Regions from separate parts of the Proteus sp. CA142267 genome, predicted to be linked through region 1. Evidence: riboswitches for the same ligand, from Rfam matches in the RefSeq annotation. Region 1 holds a riboswitch; the other holds the start of a gene.
What was found. Region 1 has a riboswitch for thiamine pyrophosphate ahead of thiC (phosphomethylpyrimidine synthase ThiC). Riboswitches for the same ligand answer to the same signal wherever they lie in the genome.
Positions count from the first base shown of each region.

Region 2: it holds a riboswitch for thiamine pyrophosphate, as region 1 does, so the genes downstream of both, thiB (thiamine ABC transporter substrate binding subunit) here and thiC (phosphomethylpyrimidine synthase ThiC) in region 1, are expected to answer to the same signal.

Region 1 is NZ_QPMG01000016.1:6,734-10,939, reverse strand. Features, by position in the region: gene thiE (thiamine phosphate synthase) at 1-87, opposite strand, end outside; gene thiC (phosphomethylpyrimidine synthase ThiC) at 71-2,023, opposite strand; TPP riboswitch at 2,166-2,288, opposite strand; gene C0T34_RS17595 (HAD family hydrolase) at 2,333-3,013, opposite strand; gene nudC (NAD(+) diphosphatase) at 3,159-3,944, shown strand; gene hemE (uroporphyrinogen decarboxylase) at 4,033-4,206, shown strand, end outside.
Region 2 is NZ_QPMG01000005.1:73,320-77,525, forward strand. Features, by position in the region: gene ptsP (phosphoenolpyruvate--protein phosphotransferase) at 1-1,583, opposite strand, end outside; gene rppH (RNA pyrophosphohydrolase) at 1,592-2,122, opposite strand; TPP riboswitch at 2,235-2,332, shown strand; gene thiB (thiamine ABC transporter substrate binding subunit) at 2,397-3,410, shown strand; gene thiP (thiamine/thiamine pyrophosphate ABC transporter permease ThiP) at 3,410-4,206, shown strand, end outside.

The DNA.
Region 1 (4,206 bases):
TTCGATCCATTCAATAGAATCAACAACAGGATAAAGCCCAAGCTTTTTTTCTGTTGATGCGAAAGGGGTGTTAGAGGATCTGTTCATTTTCAGTCACCTCAACACTGGCGATTTCTGCACTGTGGTATAACTCACTTCCATGCTCTTTAAAGGCTTGAGACATTTGCTCCATGCCAGCCGCATAATCGCGTACTTCTTGTGTTATTTTCATTGAGCAGAATTTAGGGCCACACATTGAGCAGAAATGAGCGACTTTTCCTGATGCTTGGGGCAAGGTTTCATCGTGATATTGGCGTGCGGTTTCAGGATCAAGCGCTAAATTAAATTGATCTTCCCATCTAAACTCAAAGCGAGCTTTTGACATTGCATTATCACGAATTTGAGCTCCTGGATGTCCTTTGGCTAAGTCGGCGGCATGAGCAGCAATTTTATAAGTAATAAGCCCTTGTTTTACATCTTCTTTATTAGGTAAACCTAGATGCTCTTTAGGGGTAACATAACAGAGCATTGCACAACCAAACCAGCCAATCATTGCTGCACCAATACCTGATGTGAAGTGATCGTAACCTGGTGCAATGTCTGTAGTAAGAGGACCTAATGTATAAAATGGTGCTTCATGACAATGCTCTAATTCTTCTGTCATATTGCGACGGATCATTTGCATTGGAACATGACCAGGGCCTTCTATCATGACTTGAACGTCATATTCCCATGCAATTTTTGTCAGTTCACCTAAGGTATGTAATTCAGAAAATTGTGCTTCATCATTTGCATCTTGAATTGAACCCGGTCTTAATCCATCGCCTAGAGAAAGGGAAACATCATAAGCTGTGCAAATTTCACAGATTTCACGGAAATGTTCGTAGAGGAAATTCTCTTTATGATGTGATAAACACCATTTCGCCATTATCGAACCACCACGAGACACAATACCCGTTAGGCGTTTTGCCGTCATTGGTACATAACGTAACAATACGCCTGCATGAATAGTAAAGTAATCAACGCCTTGCTCTGCTTGTTCAAGCAAGGTATCTCGAAACATTTCCCAAGTGAGATCTTCAGCAATACCGTTAACTTTCTCGAGTGCTTGATAAATTGGAACTGTGCCGATAGGAACTGGGCTGTTACGAATGATCCACTCACGCGTTTCATGAATATAACGGCCTGTTGAGAGATCCATTACAGTATCAGCACCCCAGCGTGTAGACCAAATCAGCTTTTCCACTTCTTCTTCAATGGAGGAGGTTACAGAGGAGTTTCCGATATTGGCATTCACTTTCACTAAGAAATTACGCCCAATAATCATCGGTTCTGATTCAGGGTGATTGATATTGGCAGGAATGATAGCTCGGCCCGCAGCAACTTCTTGGCGTACAAATTCAGGGGTAATATTGTCAGGGAGATGCGCACCAAAGCTGAATCCTGCATGTTGTTGGTGTAAAACTTCGCTACGAATTCTCTCTCGGCCCATATTCTCACGAATAGCGATAAACTCCATTTCAGGCGTAATAATACCTTGGCGAGCATAATGCAATTGCGTCACACTCTTTCCATTTAACGCTTTTTTAGGGCTTGGCTTTAAAGGAAAACGCAGATGTTCTAATCCAGCGTCGGCAAGGCGCTGTTGGGTGAAATCCGAACTTAAAAGAGAAAGTGCTTCAGTATCATTGCGCTCATCAATCCATGGTTGGCGTATTTTTTTTAATCCAAGATTAACGTCAAGTTGAGAAGCCGGATCGCCATAAGGGCCTGATGTGTCATACACAGGTACAGGTTCATTATCTTCAAAAACAGGGGAATCTTTTGATCCTCCTACTAGTGTTTTATCAAGTTGGATCTCACGCATTGGTACTTGAATATCAGTACGTGATCCTTCGAGGTAAATGCGGTTTGAATTTGGGAAACTGACACCTTGAATAGTGCTGATAAACTCTTGAGCTGCATCACGCTGCTCTTTTCGTGGGCGATGTTTGTTGTTTGTTGGTGAAATATCTTTAACGGATATAGTTTGATTTTGGGACATAGCATTTCCTAATAAATATCATGCAGGCTAATTGCCTGTCGGGTGAATATTGAGAAAAATGCTTGTCTGGAGGTCGCAGGGAGTATCGACAGATAGGTGTATATAAGTGTGTAAAAAAATATACGCAATGAAGCTATCAAAAGGTCGAATCACTCTTGTTCCCTTCGCGGGTATTAACCCGATCAGGTTCCGCGGATCCCGAATTAACGGTCTCAGCCTGTGTTTATAATAGCCTTATAAACACTAGGCACTCCGACAAGAAGACGTCCAGTATATGAAAGATTTTAAAAACTACAAGTCCGACATGGGTTATTTATTTAAATCCCAATGTTGTTGTTCCCACGCTTTTTCATCTGAAACTAGAGTTAATTTTTTATCTGCATTAACCGCGATAACATGGTCTGCTTGGTAACATAATGGGAGATCATTAGATGAATCAGTATAGAAATAAATATAAGTTTCATTAATGTTATTGGCTTCTTTCCATTGGTTTAAACGCTCAACTTTTCCTTCTCGAAATGTAGGAATACCTTCAATAAATCCAGTGTAATGATTGTCCTTAATTTGCATATCAATACCCATTGAAACGTCCGCATTGAGTTGCTTTGCAATAGCATGAACTAGAAAGGACATTGTTGCTGAAATAATTATAACGGGAATGTTTTGCTGTCGATATTGTGTAATTATTGATATTCCTTGTGGGTAAAGTAGAGGCTGGATTCTTGTTTCAGTGAAGTCATTAACCCAATGATTTATCTCATCTATATCATAATGTTTAAAATATGCTAGATGTTGAAAAAGATATTGGTTTATATCCAGTTTTTCAGCGTAATAGTCTGCGATCATTTGTTCATCTAGTTTTAAAAAATGAGGATCTGTGACTATATTTTTGTCCCACAAATAGTTTGTCCATAAGCGACTAGAATCGCCTGCTAAAAGTGTTTCATCTAGATCAAAAATAGCAATTTTGTTTTTTGTTTTATCTGTCATTCTAACGGTTCTTACTATTAATAAAATTTATATTTATATTTAAGAATGTTAATGAATTATAGAAGATAGTCATAATTCATTGAGTGGTTATTGCTAAAAAGAGTATCCTCTATTCTATATCATTATTTGGGATAGAATGGTCGTTATGCATTTATATACATTATCAGGGTCAGAAAAGGGCTGGTGGACAGTCAGTCTTGGTGGACGAGTATGGTTACCTAAAGGCGAACTTCCATTTGGCTTAGCTAAAGATTGGGATCTCATTGGTCAGCACGCCAAAATTGTTGGTGAATGGCAAGGTGAAACAGTTTGGCTTATTCATGGAAAAATGGATAATGACATGTGTTCACCAAGGCTTATTGCTTCACAGGATGAAAACTTATTTAAATTAGTTGGTCGTGGCGTTCAACTGGCTGAGTTTTATCGTTCTCACCGTTTTTGTGGTTACTGTGGTTCCAAAATGCGTCATAGTGAGAGTGAATGGGCATGTTTATGTGATAACTGCCATGAACGCTATTATCCACAAATTGCCCCTTGTATTATTGTGGGTATCCGCCATGAAGATAAAATCTTATTAGCACATCATGTTAGGCATAAACATTCACCTCTTTACACTGTACTTGCTGGTTTTGTTGAGGTTGGTGAAACCTTAGAAGAAGCCGTAGCCCGTGAAGTGTTTGAAGAGAGTAATATTCGTATTCGCAATATTCGTTATGTATCCTCTCAGCCTTGGCCATTCCCTCACTCCTTAATGATGGGCTTTTTAGCTGACTATGATGGTGGTGAACTACGCCACGATCCTTCAGAATTAACGAGTGCAGCTTGGTATCGTTACGATCAATTACCACAGATCCCACCGCCAGATACGATTGCTAGACGCTTGATAGAAGATACGATAGCCAATATTAGACAAGATAAAGAAAAAAACTAAATAAAGGCGCTGTCAGCCAACAGTTATTTTTCCAGCATGTTACAATGCCTGCGATTTTGCGGCCCTATTACTGTTAATGGAGTTAGTCATGAGTGAGTTGAAAAACGACCGCTATTTACGTGCGCTGTTGCGCCAACCTGTTGATGTCACCCCAGTTTGGATGATGCGTCAGGCAGGCAGATATCTTCCTGAATATAAGGAAACACGGGCACAGGCGGGGGATTTCATCTCATTGTGCAAGAACACAGAATTGGCTTGTGAA
Region 2 (4,206 bases), on a different contig from region 1:
AATATTCTTATTCCTCTCCAACCTAAGCAGGGATTTTCCTCATTAATTGGCATATAAGGAAGTTGCTTATCAGCCCCAATATCTAAAGCACGCAAGACAACGGGTTTATCAGGAAAAAAAGAGAGGATCTCACGGTAGCGATTTTTCTGTTCATCTTCTGAAGGAAAACCACTTTGTAGCATAAAAGGGATTTCTGTTCGATATAAACCAACGCCATCAATTCCCACACTAATGCGTTGTTCATACTTTATATTTAATCCCGCATTCAGTTGAACGCTAACTGTCTCACCATTTTTTAAAACCGCTTGCTGTTCAAGCTGCTCTTCTGCAATTTGGCTTAATACGCTCTCTTCATCAATAATTTGTTTATATTCCTGAGTAATAAAAGGCTCGGGCTCGATAAAAATCTCACCACGATAACCATCAAGAATAAGCATTCGATTATGTAAAAGCTCAGGCTGAATATCCGCACCCATAATTGCGGGTATACCCATTGCTCTAACAAGAATGGCAGAATGCGAGTGAGTTGCACCATCTCGAACAATTACACCAGCAAGCTGTTGCTCTGGTAGCTCTGCCAATAAACTTGCACTTAATTCATCAGCCACCAAAATAAAACGTTCTGGCCAAATATTGGTTGAGCTAAGATCATCATCTAAATGGAATAATAACCGGCGCCCTAATGCTTTAAGATCAGAAGCTCGCTCTCTCATATAACCATCTTTCAGGCTAGAGAACTGGGCTGCAACTTTCTCAACCACCACTTTAACCGCCCATTCCGCAACATACCCTTGTGTAATGATTGCGGTCATTTTATGTTTGAGCTGAGGATCGTTAAGTAAATGCGAATAGAGATCAAAAATGGCGGCACTCTCTTTTTGTGCATTCGCCATAAAGCGCTTACTAAAGCGGCGACATTCTGCGGTAGCATCTTCTAAAGCCACCGTAAGTCGATTTAATTCTGCTTTTATATCAAGAGCACTGGCTTTAAAAACATTTTCAAGGACAGGTTGAGAGACTTCTTGCCAGCCATAAGCCATGACCACGCCAGTAGAAACTGAAAGTGCTTTAATACGACTTTGACGATATTGTCCAAAAAGTCCTTTAGTTTGTACTTGCGATAATGTGGCACCAAGCTGTGTCGCCAGCGTCACCATAAAAGATTCTTCGCTCTCATTAAATAAGCGACGCTCTTTTTGCTGAACGACTAATACACCAAGGAGTTGGCGACGATAAACGATAGGAACACCAAGAAAAGCGCGGAGATCGTCTTCTTTAACTTGAGGAAGGTATTTAAAGCTAGGATGTTCACGAATATCAGCGAGGTTAATAAGCTCTGAAAGACGCCCCACTTCACCAACAACACCTTCATCAAATGAAAGGCTAACGGCTCGCCCTCTAGGTTTTTTTAACCCTTTGGTCGCCATAAGATAAAAACAACTACGTTGTTTATCGGCAAGATAAATAGAACACACATCCGTGTGCATTGCCTGACACGTTTCCTTGACTAAGAGTTCAAGCGCTTCTGGAAGCCCAGCTGCCATAGCCACTTTTTCTACAATTTCTCGCAAACGTGTCAGCATAGTGTTATCTAATACCTTTTACGCCGATATCCATACGATGGACGCGGTAAAGACACTTGTTCTTGCAATGACATGACTACTGGTGCGAACTCTTTCATGACACGCCGATAAACATCGCGTTTAAAAGAGACGACTTGTCGAACAGGATACCAATAACTCACCCAACGCCAGCCATCAAATTCTGGCGTTTTGCTTTGTTGAACATTAATGTCTTTATCATTACTTGTTAACTGCAAAAGGAACCAACGCTGTTTTTGTCCAATACAAACAGGTTTTGTGTCCCAACGCACCAAACGCTTAGGTAACTTGTAACGTAACCAGTTACGTGTGGAGGCAAGAATTTTGACATCCTTGCGACTTAACCCAACTTCTTCGAACAACTCTCGGTACATTGCCTGCTCTGGCGATTCTCCAGGGTTAATCCCTCCTTGAGGAAATTGCCATGAATGTTGCCCATAGCGACGAGCCCAAAGCACTTGCCCTTGCCGATTACAAATTACAATCCCTACATTCGGGCGGTAGCCATCATCATCGATCACTAGACTACCTCAATAACCAAATTTGAAAGATAACTCATTGTTTCATACTACTCACAGACGGTAAACCTCTATCAACAGACTTTGCATGGCGCGCGTATTTATCTACAATGGGAAAGTCTCAACGGGGTGCCTTTCTATTTCTAGGCTGAGAAAAACTCGTGGAACCTGATCCAGCTAATACTGGCGTAGGGATTTGAGTCAGGATGTTGCAATACTTATTGGTTTGCCATCCTCACTCCTCAGATCCTACCTGACTTTTACTGAGGAACTAAACGTGTTAACTAAATCACTTCGCTTTACTTTCCTGCTCGGCGCACTAGGTATTATGAGCACTTTTTCGACTCAAGCTTTAGCACAAAAACCCACACTCACTGTTTACACTTATGATTCATTTACCGCAGATTGGGGGCCAGGACCTGCAATAAAAAAAGCGTTTGAACAACAATGTGATTGTGAGTTAAAACTGGTTGCCCTGTCTGATGGTGTGTCTCTACTTAATCGCTTACGTATGGAAGGTGATAAAAGTAAGGCGGATATTATTTTAGGATTAGATAACAATTTGATCCACGCAGCAAAAGAAACTGGGCTTTTCGCACCAAGTAATATCGATACATCTAAACTCACCTTACCTGAAAAATGGACTGACGATACTTTTGTGCCTTATGACTACGGTTACTTTGCTTTTATTTATGATAAAAACCGTATCCAAAATCCGCCCAAAAGCATGGCCGAACTGCTAAACAGCAAAGAAAAATGGAAGATACTCTATCAAGATCCTCGCACCAGTACTCCTGGTTTAGGTTTAATGCTATGGATGCAGTCACTTTATCCTGAAAACACCGCGACTGAATGGAAAAAATTGTCAGAAAAAACATTGACCGTCACTAAAGGTTGGAGTGAGTCTTATGGCTTATTCTTAAAAGGTGAAGGTGATTTTGTGCTGAGTTACACATCATCTCCAGGTTATCACATCCTAGCAGACAAAAAAGATAACTATGCGGCAGCGATTTTTGATGAAGGACACTACTTGCAAGTCGAAGTTGCCGCAAAACTTAAATCGAGCAAACAATCTGAACTAGCACAGCAATTTATGCAGTTTATGTTAACCCCTGCATTCCAAGAAACTATACCGACTACCAATTGGATGTATCCTGTTATAGATATGCCATTGCCAGAGGTCTATTCTTTAATGCCTAAACCTGAAAAATCATTGCAATTTGATGCAGAAATTGTCGCAAAAGAGCGCCAAACATGGACGCGTAATTGGCAATCTGCGGTTAGTCGCTAATGGGAAGATGGCTTATCCCGGGGCTGTGTGCCTCGGGTTTATTGCTTATCGTGGCGTTATTGTCATTTGGCGCATTGTGGTTTAATGCACCAAGTGGTGAGCTGTCCTCGATTTTTGCTGATGAATATTTATGGCATGTCGTTCGTTTTACTTTCTGGCAAGCCTTTTTATCCGCCCTATTTTCAATATTACCTGCTATTTGGCTCGCCAAAGCACTCTATCGACGCCAATTTAAAGGGCGAACACTGTTTTTACGCCTATGTGCCATGAGCCTTGTGTTACCAGTTTTAGTCGCCCTTTTTGGCATTTTAACGGTTTATGGCAGAGTAGGATGGATTGCTCAAATTTGTGAATGGCTAGGGATCGACTACCAATTTACGCCTTATGGTTTGCAAGGCATTTTATTAGCTCACATCTTTTTCAATATGCCATTAGCAACCAGAATGCTATTACAAGCACTTGAAAGCATCTCATCAGAGCAACGCCAATTAGCCTCACAATTAGGCATGAATGGCTGGCAACGTTTTCGCTTTCTGGAATTCCCTTATTTATGGCGACAAATGCTCCCCACAGCATCACTGATTTTTATGCTCTGCTTTGCAAGCTTTGCTACTGTGTTGGCTTTAGGTGGAGGCCCCGCAGCAACAACGGTTGAACTCGCTATTTATCAAGCATTAAGTTATGACTACGATTTACATCGTGCTGCGCTTTTAGCCCTGATCCAGCTTTTTTGTTGTTTAGGCTTAGTGCTTATCAGCCAAAAGCTAAAAGGCACTCTTTTTGTGGGAAACAATCA